Regions from separate parts of the Burkholderia sp. Bp9140 genome, predicted to be linked through region 2. Evidence: riboswitches for the same ligand, from Rfam matches in the RefSeq annotation. Region 2 holds a riboswitch; the other holds the start of a gene.
What was found. Region 2 has a riboswitch for manganese ahead of DIE21_RS05745 (TMEM165/GDT1 family protein). Riboswitches for the same ligand answer to the same signal wherever they lie in the genome.
Positions count from the first base shown of each region.

Region 1: it holds a riboswitch for manganese, as region 2 does, so the genes downstream of both, DIE21_RS23350 (sodium:calcium antiporter) here and DIE21_RS05745 (TMEM165/GDT1 family protein) in region 2, are expected to answer to the same signal.

Region 1 covers NZ_QTPQ01000029.1:12,151-19,809, reverse strand. Annotated here, with positions in the region: gene DIE21_RS23365 (efflux RND transporter periplasmic adaptor subunit) at 1-626, shown strand, start outside; gene DIE21_RS23360 (efflux RND transporter permease subunit) at 623-3,829, shown strand; gene DIE21_RS23355 (copper-binding protein) at 3,826-4,194, shown strand; gene DIE21_RS23350 (sodium:calcium antiporter) at 4,328-5,338, opposite strand; yybP-ykoY riboswitch at 5,421-5,596, opposite strand; gene DIE21_RS23345 (heavy metal sensor histidine kinase) at 5,730-7,145, opposite strand; gene DIE21_RS23340 (heavy metal response regulator transcription factor) at 7,142-7,659, opposite strand, start outside.
Region 2 covers NZ_QTPQ01000005.1:11,925-19,583, reverse strand. Annotated here, with positions in the region: tRNA gene DIE21_RS05765 (tRNA-Thr) at 1-54, opposite strand, end outside; gene DIE21_RS05760 (class 1 fructose-bisphosphatase) at 262-1,275, opposite strand; gene pepN (aminopeptidase N) at 1,565-4,258, opposite strand; gene DIE21_RS05750 (DUF4136 domain-containing protein) at 4,445-5,149, shown strand; gene DIE21_RS05745 (TMEM165/GDT1 family protein) at 5,207-5,779, opposite strand; yybP-ykoY riboswitch at 5,858-5,995, opposite strand; gene guaD (guanine deaminase) at 6,091-7,407, opposite strand; gene DIE21_RS05730 (hypothetical protein) at 7,424-7,659, opposite strand, start outside.

The sequences.
Region 1 (7,659 bases), on a different contig from region 2:
TCAGCACGAGCAGCCGCACGCTGCAGGCGCGGCTGGAGATCGACAACGCGTCGCTGCGGCTGACGCCCGGCATGCTGATGCGCGTGCGTGTCGCCGGGCCGAAGGCGGTGCCGCGCCTGCTCGTGCCGTCGGAGGCGGTGATCGCGACCGGCAAGCGCACGATCGTCATCGTGAAGCGCGGCGACGGCGGCCTTCAGCCGGTGACGGTGACGGTGGGCAACGACGTCGGCGGCGATACGGAAGTGCTCGGCGGGTTGAGCGAAGGCGATACGGTCGTCGCATCGGGGCAGTTCCTGATCGATTCCGAAGCGAGCCTCAAGTCCGTGCTGCCGCGGCTGGACAGCAGCGCCGGCGCGAGCGGGGCGGTGGCCGCGTCCGCACCGAAAGCGGCGGCGCCGAGCTATGAGACCACCGGCAAGGTCGAGAACGTCACGGCCGACGACATCACGTTCTCGCATCAGCCCGTACCCGCACTCGGCTGGGGCGCGATGACGATGACGTTCGGCAAGCCGTCGGCCACCGCGTTCCCGGACGTGAAGCCGGGCCAGACGGTGCGCTTCGCGTTCACGCAGGGCGACGACGGCTATCGGCTGACGAAGGTCGAACCGCAGGGAGGCGAACGATGATCGCGCGCATCATTCGCTGGTCCGTCCACAACCGCTTCCTGGTGCTGCTCGCCACCGTGCTGATCGCGGCGTGGGGCGTCCATTCGCTGCGGCAGACGCCGCTCGATGCGTTGCCTGACCTGTCGGACACGCAGGTGATCGTCAAGGCGTCGTATCCGGGCAAGGCGCCGCAGATCGTCGAGGACCAGGTGACCTATCCGCTGACGACGACGCTGCTCGGCGTGCCGGGCGCGAAAACCGTCCGCGCGTACTCGTCGTTCGGCGATGCGTTCGTCTACGTGCTGTTCGACGACCATACCGACCCGTACTGGGCGCGTTCGCGCGTGCTCGAATACCTGAGCCAGGTGCAGAGCCGCCTGCCCGCCGGCGCGACCGTGTCGCTCGGGCCGGATGCGACCGGGGTCGGCTGGGTGTACGAGTACGCGCTTGTCGACCGCACCGGCGGCCACGACCTCGGGCAGCTGCGCGCGCTCAACGACTGGTTCCTGAAGTTCGAGCTGAAGGCGGTGCCGGACGTGTCGGAAGTCGCGAGCATCGGCGGGATGGTGCGCCAGTACCAGGTCGTGCTCGATCCGGACAAGCTGCGCGCGTACGGCATCACGCAGGCGGCGGTCGCGGACGCGCTCGGCAAGGCGAACCAGGCGTCGGGCGGCTCGGTCGTCGAGCTGGCCGAGTCGGAGTACATGGTGCGTTCGTCCGGCTACCTGCGCACGCTCGACGACTTCCGGCACGTCGTGCTGCGCACCGACGACGCGGGCACGCCGGTGCTGCTCGGCGACGTCGCGCGCATCCAGGTCGGCCCGGCGATGCGGCGCGGCATCGCGGAGCTGAACGGGCAGGGCGAGGTGACGGGCGGTGTCATCGTGATGCGTTCGGGCAAGAACGCGCTGACGACGATCGACGCGGTGAAGGCGAAGCTCGCCAGCCTGAAGCGCTCGCTGCCGCCCGGCGTCGACATCGTCACGACCTACGACCGCTCGCAATTGATCGAGCGCGCGGTGGACAACCTCAGGGACAAGCTGATCGAGGAATTCGTGATCGTCGGGATCGTCTGCGCGGTGTTCCTGTTCCACCTGCGCAGCGCGTTCGTCGCGATCCTGTCGCTGCCGCTCGGCGTGCTGGCTGCCTTCATCGTGATGCGCTATCAGGGCGTGAACGCGAACCTGATGTCGCTGGGCGGCATCGCGATCGCGATCGGCGCGATGATCGACGCGGCGATCGTGATGATCGAGAACGCGCACAAGCATCTGGAGGCCTACGGCCACGCGCATCCCGGCGAGCCGATCACGGCCGCGCGCCGCTGGGAGCTCGTCGCGACGTCGGCCGCGGAGGTCGGGCCGGCGCTGTTCTTCTCGCTTCTGATCATCACGCTGTCGTTCATTCCGGTGTTTTCGCTGGAAGGGCAGGAGGGCAAGCTGTTCGCGCCGCTCGCGTTCACGAAGACCTACACGATCGCCGCCGCGGCCGGGCTGTCGGTGACGCTGGTGCCCGTGCTGATGGGCTATCTCGTGCGCGGCCGCATTCCGCCCGAGCACGCGAACCCGATCAACCGCGTGCTGATCCGCCTGTACCGGCCGCTGCTCGAAGCGACGCTGCGGCGCCCGTGGTTCGCGATCGGCGTCGCGCTCGTCGCGCTGTTGCTGACGGCCGTGCCGTTGTCGCGGCTCGGCGGCGAGTTCATGCCGCCGCTCGACGAAGGCGACCTGCTGTACATGCCGACCGCGCTGCCGGGCATCTCGGCCGACAAGGCGAGCGAACTGCTGCAGCAGACCGACCGCCTGATCAAGACCGTGCCCGAGGTCGACACCGTGTTCGGCAAGTCGGGGCGCGCGGATACGGCGACCGATCCCGCGCCGCTCGAGATGTTCGAAACGACGATCCGCTTCAAGCCGCGCAGCGCGTGGCGGCCGGGGATGACGCCGGAGAAGCTCGTCGACGAGCTCGATCGCACGGTGAAGGTGCCGGGCCTGTCGAACGTGTGGGTGCCGCCGATCCGCAACCGGCTCGACATGTTGTCCACCGGCATCAAGACGCCGGTCGGCGTGAAGATCTCCGGGCCGGACCTGACGGGGATCGACGCGATCGCGACGCAGGTCGAGGCGGCGGTGAAGCACGTGCCGGGCGTCACGTCCGCGCTCGCGGAACGGCTGAACGGCGGCCGCTACATCGACGTCGACATCGACCGCCTCGCGGCCGCGCGCTACGGGCTGTCGGTGGCCGACATCCAGTCGGTCGTGTCGTCGGCGGTGGGTGGCGAGGATGTCGGCGAAGTGATCGCGGGGCGCGAGCGCTTTCCGATCAACATCCGCTATCCGCGCGAGATCCGCGATTCGCTCGAGAACCTGCGGCAACTGCCGGTCGTCACCGCGCGCGGCGCGCAGATCCGCCTCGGCGACGTCGCGCGCCTCGCGATCGCCGACGGGCCGCCGATGATCCGCAGCGAGAACGCGCGGCTGTCCGGCTACGTGTACGTCGACATGCGCGGCACCGATCTGCGCACGGCGGTTCGCGCGATGCAGCAGGCGGTCGCGCAACAGGTCGCGTTGCCGCCCGGCTATTCGATCGCGTGGTCGGGGCAGTTCGAGTATCTCGAACGCGCGGCGGCGACGCTGCGCACCGTGGTGCCGGTCACGCTCGTCGTGATCTTCGTGCTGCTGTTCGTCACGTTCGGCTCGGCGGCCGATGCGCTGCTGCTGATGTCGACGGTGCCGTTCGCGCTGGTCGGCGGCTTCTGGCTCGTCTGGGCGTTGGGCCACGCGGTGTCGGTCGCGACGTCGGTGGGCTTCATCGCGCTGGCGGGCGTGGCCGCCGAGTTCGGCGTGGTGATGCTGCTGTACCTGAAGGGCGCGCTGCAGCGCCGCCTCGACGCCGGTGCGCCGCTGACCGATGCGATGCTGCTCGACGCGATTCGCGAAGGCGCGGTGCTGCGCGTGCGGCCGAAGGCGATGACGGTCGCCGTCGTGCTGGCCGGCCTCGTGCCGATCATGATCGGTCACGGCGCCGGCTCCGAAGTGATGCAGCGCATCGCCGCGCCGATGGTCGGCGGGATGGTCACCGCGCCGCTGCTGTCGATGTTCGTCATTCCCGCCGCGTGGCTTCTGCTGCAGCGCCGTCGTGCGCGAAGCGCGAGCCGTCAGCGGCATTCCGATGCAGTTCCTCACGGCATGAACGTGCCGTCCACCCCAACTGGAGAATCCCCATGAAGATGAATCAACTGATCGCCACTGCCGCAGCCGTTCTCGCAACCGGCGCGTTCGCCGTACCCGCGTTTGCCGCGGGCGACATGTCGGGCATGGACATGTCCGGCATGAAGATGTCGTCGGGCGGCGCGGCCGAGTCGAACACGGCGCTGACCGATGCCGAAGTGAAGAAGGTCGATGCCGCCAGCGGCAGGATCACGCTGAAGCACGGCGCGCTCGAGAACGTCGGGATGCCGTCGATGACGATGGCGTTCAAGGCGAAGGACGCGGCCATGCTCGCCGAGGTTCATGCGGGCGACAAGGTGAAGGTGCGCGTCGAGAACGTCAACGGCACGCTGACGATCGTCAAGCTCGTGAAGGCGTCGTAAGCGCGGGATGCGGGCGGCGCAGGCCGCCTGCAGCGCGGGCAGCGAAGCGCGATGCAGCTGCTTGCGCCGCGGTCGGGTGCGTGCGTCCGCCGGACGACGCGCCCGATCGCACCCGATGCGGCGTTTCAGCGCGTCAGCGCGTCAGCGTCACGAACAGATAGCCGACGTAACCGGCCCCGTTCGCGAGCAATGCCCAGATCGCGAGCCCGCGCGCGCGGGCATTGACGCGCAGCCAGACCGCCGCCGCGAGCGTGATGACCACGCCGGTCAGCACTTCGGGGCGCGGCTCCCACGGCGTCAGCATGATGCCGATCGCGGGCAGCAGCGTGCCCTGGAACACCATCGCGCCGGTGATGTTGCCGAACGCGAGCGTGTCCTTCCCGCGGCGGATCCACAGCACGCTGTTGACCTTCTCCGGCAGCTCCGTCGCGATCGGCACGATGATCAGCGACAGCAGCAGCGCGGAGATGCCGAGCAGGTGCGACACGCCTTCGACGCCGTGAATGAAGCCCTTTGCACCGCCGACGAGCAGTGCGACACCGAGCGCGAGCTGCAGCGCGATGGTCGCGAGGTTGGTCGGCAGCCCGACGCGCGACAGGAACATCGCGTGCGGCGCTTCGGTGCCGTGCCCGGCGTCGACGAGCTGCGTCGACGCGCGGAACGTCATCACGACATACGTCACGTAGATCCCGACCAGCATCACGGCGAGCAGCGCGCGGACGGCCCACACGTGATGCGGGACGAACATCGCGACGGTGGCGAGCGCGAACGCGGCGATGAAGTAGTTCAGGTCGCGCACGAAGCCGGTCCGCTCGGGCGTGATCGTGCCGGTCAGGCCGCGCGAGCGGATCACGGCGAGCGTCATCAGGAAGGTCGTCAGCGTCGCGAGCATCAGCGGCGCGCCGAGAATCGCGCCGACGCCGATTTCCTCGTTCACGGCCGCATTCGACGTGCCGCCCGCGAGCGCAAGCAGCGGCACCATCGTTTCGGGCAGCGCGGTGCCGACGGCCGCGAACAGCGAACCGGTGACGCCTTCGGAAATCTTCAGCCGTTCGCCGAGATGTTCGAGCGCATTCGTGAAGAGTTCGGCGGCGACCAGGATGACGAGCAGCATGAACGCCAGTTCGACGAGCATCAACGTCATGCGGCACCTCCGCAGGCAGGCATGCGGGCGGTCATGGAACGCGCGAAACGCGAAGAGGAGGCAAGGAGGAACATGGGGACTCCGTGGTCGGACGTGGACGAACCATGACGCATCTGCCGACGTCCGACCAGGACCGACGCGATGCGTCGATGGTCTCGCCAGACCGATTCGGCCGAACGCGCCACGGCCGCGGGCCGAGTGTGTTGACGCGTTCGCTTTCCGGGGAAGGAAAGCAGGCTACTCCCCAAAGACGAAGGGCAGTCTAGCCGAGCCGGCTGCTTTCGGCAAGATTGCGCGGTCATGCCCTTTCATTCTGGCGGGGCACTCGCGTTTCAGCGGATGCGCATGCCGTGCCGGGAAGCAACCGGCGTGCACGGGCGTCGTGCGCGTGTCACGAAGCCCCGGCCGGGAAATACAGCGCGAACGTGGTGCGTCCGTCGCGGCTCGCGACCTCGATCTTGCCGCGGTGCAGTTCGACGATCGACTTGACGATCGCGAGCCCGAGCCCGGCGTTGCGCGCCGCGCCGTGCCGCGACGAATCGATCCGGTAGAAGCGCTCGAAGATCCGCTCGATCTGTTCGGGCGGAATCGCGACGCCGCGGTTCGTGACTTCGACGACCGCGTAACCGGGCCGCGTCGATACGGCCAGCTCGATCGTCGACCCGGCTTCCGCGTGTTCGAGCGCGTTCGACGCGAGGTTGCTGACGGCGCGCCGGAACAGCGTCGCGTCCGCGACGACCGGCGCTTCGCCGTGCACGTCGAGGTGTACGCCGGCTTCGTCGGCCAGCGCCTGGAAATACGACGCGAGCCGGCGCAGCTCGTTGCCCGCGTCGAGTTCGACGGTCTTCAGGTGCTGCAGCGCATTGTCCGTGCGCGCAAGAAACAGCATGTTCTCGATCATCCGCTGCAGCCGTTCGCATTCCTCGATGTTCGAATCGATCAGCGCCTCGTATTCCTCGGTGGTGCGGGCGCGCGACAGCGTGACCTGCGACGAGCTGATCACGTTCGCGAGCGGCGTGCGCATGTCGTGTGCGAGGTCGGACGAGAACTGCGACAGCCGCACGAACGCGCGCTCGAGGCGGTCGAGCATCCGGTTGACCGACGTGGCGAGCTCGCGCAATTCGACCGGGCCGCCGCGCGCATCGAGGCGCGCGTTCAGGTTGTGCGCCTCGATGCGCGACGTCTGCCGGCCGAGGCTCTCGACCGGGCGCAGGCCGCGCGATGCGACCGCGTAGCCGAGCGCGCCGACCAGCAGCGCGCCGAGGGCGGCCGCGAGCCAGATGTCGACGCGATAGCTTTCCAGCAGTGACTGGCGATCGGTCGCCGTACGCGCCAGCGCGACCTGGATGGTCTCGCCCGACGGCAGCGCGGCGCGCGCACGCACGCAGCGCGACGTGCCGATGCCGGACGGCGAGCAGGTGAACGGGCGGGCGGCCGCGCCCGCCGCAGCGGCCGGCTGCGGCCGCGCGATGACCGAGGCGAGCGTGTTGCCGGCTTCGTCGGTGTGTTCGACGAGCGGGCGGTTCGCGCTGTCGTAGATGCCGAGATAGACGCCCGGATGCGACAGCAGCACTTCGTGGAAGACGGCCGGATCGGCGCGCAACGCAGCCGTCGAGCCGCTCGCTCGCGCGAGCTGCAGGAACTGGTTGAGCTTGCCGGCGATCTCGATGTCGTCGCGCCGGGTCAGCTCGGCGGACAGCGAGCGATACAGGTACGCGCCGGTCAGCGCGAACACGAGCGCGGCGACGGCGGCGAACGCGAGCGTCAGGCGCCGGAGCAGCGAATAGGGTGCGGGGCCGACGGTCACGCGCGATCCTCGAGCACGTAGCCCATCCCGCGTATCGTGTGGATCAGCTTCTTCTCGTAGGCGTTGTCGATTTTCGCACGCAGGCGCTTGATCGCCGCATCGACGACGTTCGTGTCGCTGTCGAAATTCATGTCCCAGATCTGCGACGTGATGAAGGTGCGCGTCAGCACCTCGCCCTCGCGTTCCGCGAGCAGCTGCAGCAGCGCGAACTCCTGCGCGGTCAGGTCGATGCGGTTGTCGGCGCGCCGCACGCGGCGCTTGATCAGGTCCACCTCGAGATCGGCGACATGCAGCATGTCGCGCGCATTGCGCGGCGCGCGCCGCAGCAGCGAACGGATGCGGGCGAGGAACTCCGCATACGCGAACGGCTTGAGCAGGTAGTCGTCGGCGCCCAGTTCGAGCCCCGTGACCTTGTCCTCGATCGCCTCGCGGGCCGTGAGCAGCAGCACCGGCGTCTGCTTCTGCGCGCGCAGCCGCCGGAGCACCTCGAAGCCGTCCAGCTCCGGCAGCATCA
Region 2 (7,659 bases):
ACCTACGACCTTCGCATTACGAATGCGCTGCTCTACCAACTGAGCTACACCGGCAGCAGAGAAATGAAATTATATGGTGAAATCCGAAATCTTGGCAATAGGTTTTGCGAATTTTTTTCAGCTTCCTGCTGCTGCTTCGCGAACCCTCGATCCGGCGGACTTCCCGCTTTCACTTCACTGCGATGCGGCCTGTCAGGGCCACATCGCGAAGGCGCGATTGTACTGACGTCTCGCACCTCCGTCCAGTGCTGCAGTGCAAATTTATTGGCCTTCGTTGTGATAGCCGGTCACGCGCTCGACTTCGTTCTTCGAACCGAGGAACACCGGCACGCGCTGGTGCAGGCCGGTCGGCTGCACTTCCATGATGCGCTGCGTGCCCGTGGTCGCGGCGCCGCCCGCCTGTTCGACGATGAACGACATCGGGTTCGCTTCGTACATCAGGCGCAGCTTGCCCGGACGATCGGGCGTGCGCTTGTCGGCCGGGTACATGAAGATGCCGCCGCGGTTCAGGATCCGGTGCACGTCGGCCACCATCGACGCGATCCAGCGCATGTTGAAGTTGTCGCCGCGCGGGCCTTCCTTGCCGGCGTTCAGCTCGTCGACATAGCGCTGGACCGGCTCGTACCAGTGGCGGGCGTTCGATGCGTTGATCGCGTATTCGCGCGTATCGGCCGGGATCTGCATGTTGCTTTGCGTGAGCACCCACGAGCCGACTTCGCGGTCGAGCGTGAAGCAGTTCACGCCGTTGCCGGTCGTCAGCACGAACACGGTCTGCGGGCCGTACACCGCGTAGCCGGCCGCGACCTGCTCCGTGCCCGGCTGCAGGAACGATTCCTCGGTGGCCTGCTTGCCGTCCGGGCAGCGCAGCACCGAGAAGATCGTGCCGATCGACACGTTCACGTCGATGTTCGACGAGCCGTCGAGCGGGTCGAACACGAGCAGGTATTCGCCGCGCGGATAGTTCGCGGGGATCGGGAAGAACGTTTCCATTTCCTCCGACGCCATCGCGGCGAGGTTGCCGCCCCATTCGTTCGCGTCGAGCAGGATCTCGTTCGACAGGATGTCGAGCTTCTTCTGCACTTCGCCCTGGACGTTCTCGCTGCCGGCGGTACCGAGTGCATCGCCGAGCGCGCCCTTCGACACGTTGTAGCTGATCGCCTTGCACGCGCGGGCGACGACTTCGATCAGCAGGCGGAGGTCGGCGGGGAGGTTGTTGGTCTCACGCTGCTGCTCGATCAGGAACTTGGACAGCGTGGTGCGGCGGGCAATGGACATGACAGACTCCGAAAGGCCAAAGAATCCTTGAATTGCCGCAATTTTACCCGGCGCGCCTGCCGGCCCGTCGCCTTTTTTCGTCCGGTTACATGGCCGGGCGGCCGATTCGGCCGGGTTGCGGCGTGCGCCGCAGCCGGGATTCGTGCCGTCGCGGCCGGAAATCACGGCGTTCGAGCTGCCGTCGGGCCCTGACCCCGACCACGCTTGCGGCAACAAAAAAAGCCGGCGCCGCAACGGGGCGGCGCCGGCTTCGTTGCGCGCGAGCGCGAGGCGAAGCGCGTGCGTGACGTTACGCGAGCGCCTTCTCGACAATCTCGCGCACGTCGCGCGATTTCGCGCCGGCCGCGACCTGCTCGAGCGCTTCGCGCATCCGGTCGCGCAGCGCCGGCGTGAAGCGGCGCCACAGTTCGAGCGAGCGGGCGAGGCGTGCGGCGACCTGCGGGTTGATCGCGTCGAGCGCGAGCACCTGCTCGGCCCAGAACGCGTAGCCCGAACCGTCCGCCGCGTGGAATTGCGCCGGGTTCGCCGCGCAGAAGCTGAAGATCAGCGAGCGTGCGCGGTTCGGGTTCTTGAGGTTGAACGCGGGGTGGGCCATCAGCGTGCGGACCTTCGCGAGCGTCGGCTGGGCGGACGTGCCGCGCTGCGCGGCCTGCATCGCGAACCACTTGTCGATCACGAGCGCTTCCTTCTCGAAGCGACGGTAGAAGTCGTCGAGCGCACGCGTGGCCGCGTCGTTCGCGCCCGAGGCCGCGGCGGACAGCAGTGCGCCGAGCGCGGCGGCGCGATCGGTCATGTTGTTCGCCGCGTCGTACTGCGCGGTCGCGATGCGCACGGCGTCGGCCGGATCCTCGAGTTCGGCGAGATACGCGAGCGCGAGGTTCTTCAGCGCGCGGCGGCCGGACGCTTCGGGCGTCGGCTCGTACGCGCCCGGCGTCTGGTGCTGCTCGTACGCGGCGAGCCACTCGGCGCGCAGCGCGGCCGCAAGCCGGCGGCGCACGAACTGGCGTGCGCGATGCACGGCGGCCGGATCGGCTTCCGCCATCTGGTCGGCCAGGTAGGTTTCCGACGGCAGCGTCAGCGCGAGTTCGCGGAACGCGGGAGACAGGTTTTCGTCGGTCAGCACGCGGCGGAACGCGGCGACGAAGTGCTCGCCGAGCGTGAGCGGTTCGTTCGCGGCGGCGCGCGTGGCGAGCGTCAGCAGCGCGCGCGTCGCGAGCCGCTGGCCGGCTTCCCAGCGGTTGAACGGGTCGCTGTCGTGCGCGAGCAGGAATGCGAGATCGTCTTCACTGTAGTCGTACTCGACGATCACCGGTGCCGAGAAATTGCGCAGCAGCGACGGCAGAGGCTGTTCCGGCACGTCGACGAACGTGAAGGTCTGTTCGGTGTCGGTGAAGTCGAGCACGCGCGTCGTGCCCGACGCGGCGGCTTCGCCGTCGAGGCGCAACGGCAGGTCGCGGCCGTCGCGGCCAATCAGGCCGATCGCGAACGGGATCAGCAGCGGCCCCTGTTGCGTCTCGCGCGCCGCCGGCGACGCGTCGCCGTAGCCCTGCGCGAGCGTGACCGCGTAGCGGCGCGCATCCGCGTCGTACGCGGTGCGCACCGACACGCGCGGCGTGCCGGCCTGACTGTACCAGCGCTCGAACTGCGCGAGATCGCGTCCGTTCGCGTCGGCCATCGCGTGACGGAAGTCGTCGCACGTCACCGCGTGACCGTCGTGGCGCTTGAAGTACAGGTCCATCCCCTTGCGGAACCCGTCGCGGCCGAACAGCGTCTGGTACATCCGCACGACTTCCGAGCCTTTCTCGTACACGGTCATCGTGTAGAAGTTGTTGATCTCGACGTAGCTTTCCGGACGTACCGGATGCGCCATCGGGCCCGCGTCCTCGGCGAACTGCAACTGGCGCAGCACGCGCACGTCCTCGATGCGCTTGACCGCGCGCGCCGCCGATGCGACGTCGTCGCCCGCGGCCATGTCGGCCGAGAACTCCTGGTCGCGGAACACCGTCAGGCCTTCCTTCAGGCTCAGCTGGAACCAGTCGCGGCAGGTCACGCGGTTGCCGGTCCAGTTGTGGAAGTACTCGTGGCCGACCACCGACTCGATGTTCGCGAAGTCGGTGTCGGTCGCGGTCTCGGGGTTCGCCAGCACGTACTTCGTGTTGAAGATGTTGAGCCCCTTGTTCTCCATCGCGCCCATGTTGAAGTCGCCGACCGCGACGATCATGAAGCGGTCGAGATCGAGCTCGAGACCGAAGCGCTTCTCGTCCCATCGGATCGAGTGGACCAGCGAATCCATCGCGTGACGGGTCTTGTCGAGATCGGCCGGTTCGACCCACACCTGCAGCAGCTTTTCCTTGCCGGAGCCGGACGTGATCTTCTCCTCGATCGCGACGAGCTTGCCCGCGACGAGCGCGAACAGGTAGCTCGGCTTGCGGAAAGGGTCTTCCCATTTCGCGAAGTGGCGGCCGTCGGGCAGCTCGCCCGAGTCGACCAGGTTGCCGTTCGACAGCAGCACCGGATACGCGGCCAGGTCGGCGCGCAGCGTGACGGTGTACGACGCCATCACGTCGGGGCGGTCGAGGAAGTAGGTAATGCGGCGAAAGCCTTCGGCCTCGCACTGCGTGAAGAAGTTGCCGCTCGATACGTAGAGGCCCGACAGCGTCGTGTTCTGGTCCGGCGTGCACGCGCTGTCGAGCGTGAGTTCGAACGCGTCGGGCACGTTTTCGACGGTCAGCCCGTGTTCGTGTGCGCGCACCGCACCGTACGGCGCGCCGTCGAGCTGCGCGCCGAGGAATTCGAGCGCTTCGCCCATCAGCTCCAGATGCGGGGTGGGCACCGCATCCGGATTGCGGCGCACGCGCATCGTATTCCTGACGATCGTGCGGGCCGGCGCGAGATCGAATTCGAGTGCGACGGAATCGATGAGGAAGGCCGGCGGCGTATAGTCGGCGCGGCGGATCACGGTGGAGGAGGCGTTGTCGGACATGGTCGTCGAGATCGGTGGAGTGGGGATCGGGCCCGCTGCGCGGGCCGGGTGAACCGGGCCATTGTACAAAGGCTTGCGGCCGCGTGCCGGGCGAACTTTTTACCGGTTCCGGCAGTCCGCGTATTATCGGCATCCCGTGCGGTTCGCGTGGTGCGACGAACGGGTGACGGATCGACGAGGATCGACATGAAACGTGAATGGATTCAACGCGGTGCGGGCTGGACGGCGGTGCTGTGCGTGGCGCTGCTGACGGGCTGCACCAGCTACGTGACGACGCAGGTCACGGCCTTCTCCGACTGGAGCGGCAGCGACGCGACACGCACTTACGCTTTCACGCGCACGGATGCGCAGAAGCACAGCATCGAGCAGTCGACCTACGAGCCGATCGTCTCGAACGAGCTGTCCGCGTATGCGTTCCGGCAGGTGCCGGCCACGCAGGCGCGCTATCTGGTCGGGCTGGCCTACGGGGTCGGCAGCGATCTGGTGACGGTGCCGCAGCCGGTCTACTACGATCCGTGGTTCATGGGGCCGGGGCCGTACTGGCGGGGCGGGCCGTGGGGCCCGTGGGGGCCCTGGGGGCCGATGCCGGCCGGCTACGTCGCGCAGACCTATCAGGTCTTCGACTACACGCTCGGCATCCGGATTACCGAGCGCGCGACCGGCAAGGAGGTCTATAACGTGACCGCGCGCACTACCGGCGACAACGGCGCGCTGCTTTATGCGATGCCGTTCCTCGCACGCAGCGCGCTCGCCGATTTCCCGTTGGCGAACGGCGCGATCCGCACGGTGCGGCTGCCGGTCGACAAGCGCGGCGGGCCGGCTGCGCCGCCGGCCGCCAACGAGCGAGCGGTGCCGGCCGTGCCGGCATCGGGCGCGGCGGTCGCGAAGTAACGCGCCATCTCGTCACCGGCGCGGCCGTCTGGCCGCGCCGCCTGTTGCCTGCCTGCGTCAGGCCCCGACGCCCAGCAGCGCCAGCGCGCCCAGCACGACGAACAGCGCGGCCGCGATGCCGTGCACCAGCTTCGTCGGCAGGCAGTGCGCGAAACGGTCGCCCAGCAGGATCGCGGGCACGTTCGCGAGCATCATCCCGAAGGTCGTGCCGGCCACCACGCCGATGTAGTCCTGGAAGCGCGCGGCGAGCGCGACGGTCGCGATCTGCGTCTTGTCGCCCATTTCCGCGAGGAAGAACGCGACGAGCGTCGCGCCGAACACGCCGAGCCGCGAGCGGTTCGTGTTGGCTTCGTCGGCATCGAGCTTGTCCGGTACGAGGATCCACAACCCCATCGCGATGAACGAGAACGCGAGCGCCCAGCGCATGATCGACGGCGTGACGAGTACCCCCAGCCATTCGCCGAGCGCACCGGCGAGGCCATGGTTCACGAGCGTCGCGACGAGCACGCCGAGAATGATCGGCATGGGCTTGCGATAGCGCGCGGCCAGCACGAGGGACAGCAGTTGGGTCTTGTCGCCGATTTCAGCGAGGGCGACGGCGCCGGTGGAGATCAGGAAGGCTTGGGACACGTACGGGGTTCCACGGGCCGGTGTTGTGCGTGCGAGCGACGATCCGCCGCGCGCCGGGCCCTGATGCGGCGCGCAGTGAACCATCGGTCTCGCCAGGCCTCGGTGGCTGCATCCGCCATGGCCGAACGGCCAAGTCTGTTGACGGACGCCCCCGTCACGATGCGCGCCGGGGGCGCGGGACATCGAGCGGAGCGGCTACTCCCCAATGAGCGGCGAATTCTAGCACGGCGCGTGCCGTGCGCGGTGCGGATTCGGCGGCCCGGCATGCGCTGCAGCGCACGCCGGAGCAGGGTGAGGCAAACGCGCGTGAGTTACGCGGCGGCGCGGCGTGCGGCGCCGCGCTCGTGCACGAGCCGGCCGGCCGCGTACGTGCGGTACACGGCGCGGTCGTCGCCGAGCAGCGCGAACGCGAACAGCAGTTCCTCGAGCGACTCCGCGCGCTTCGTGCGGCGCGCGAGCAGCGGCGTGGCCTGCGGGTCGAGCACGACGAAGTCGGCTTCGGTGCGCGGCGCGAGCGTGCCGACCGTGTCGGCGAGATCGAGCGCCTGCGCGGCGCCGGCCGTCGCGAGCCAGAACATCCGCGTGGCGGTCAGATGGTGGCCCGACAGCCGCGCGACCTTGTGCGCCTCGTTCATCGTCTGCAGCATCGAGAACGACGTGCCGCCGCCGACGTCGGTCGCGAGCGTGACGGGCACGTCGTATTCGCCGGCCTTGTCGAAGTCGAACAGCCCGCTGCCGAGGAAGAAGTTCGACGTCGGGCAGTGCGCGACGACAGTGCGCGTCTCGGCCATCCGGCGGCGGTCCTCGTCGTCGAGGTGGATGCAGTGGCCGTATACCGCGCGCGGCCGCAGCAGCCCGTAGTGGTCGTAGATGTCGAGATAGCTGCGGTGCCCGGGGAACAGCTCGGCCACCCATTTCACTTCATCGACGTTTTCCGCGACATGGCTTTGCACGAACACGTCCGGATGGCGGCGCGCGAGTTCGCTGCACGCCTCGAGCTGCGCCTCGGTGGACGTCGGCGCGAAGCGCGGCGTGAGCGCGTACATCTGGCGGCCGTTGCCGTGCCAGCGGTCGATCAGCTCGGCGCTGTCGTCATAGCCCGATTGCGCGGTGTCGCGCAGGAACTCGGGGCAGTTGCGGTCCATCAGCACCTTGCCCGCGATCATCCGCAGGTCGCGCGCGTCGCTCGCCGCGAACAGCGCGTCGGCCGACTGCTTGTGCACGGTGCAGTAGACGAGCGCGCTCGTCGTGCCGCAGGCGAGCAGTTCGTCGACAAAGAAGTCGGCGACCTCGCGCGCATGCTCCGGATCGCCGAACTGGCGCTCGGTCGGGAACGTGTACTTGTCGAGCCACGGCAGTAGGCCGGGGGCCGGCGACGCGATCATGTCGGTCTGCGGATAGTGGATGTGCGTGTCGATGAAGCCGGGCACGATCAGCTTGTCGCGCAGGTCGTGGACGACCGCGTCGCGCGCGAGCGTCGCGGCGAGCCGCGCATGCGGGCCGGCCGCGACGACCTTGCCGTCGTCGACGATCAGGAGGCCGTCGGTCTCGTGGATCGCGGCCTGGCTCGACTGTGCCGGGTCGCCGTTGAAGGTCAGCAGCTGGGAACGGAAAGCGGTTTGCGTCATGACGAATGGTCCTGCATCAAGGTGAGGCGAACAGAAGAAAACGGTCGGCGCCGCGCGGGCGACGGCATGGAGGGCGCTGCCCGCGCATGCGCGATGGCGGGGGCGCCGCGGCAAGCGCGCACGCGAGCGTGGCGGCCGCAGCCGCCATCGCTGGGTGGCCGGCAGGCAGCGCCGCGACGGCGGGCGCAATCGCGACCGGCGCGGCAGCGCGCTGCATGACGAACCGCAACGACAGGCTTCGGCGCGCGACGA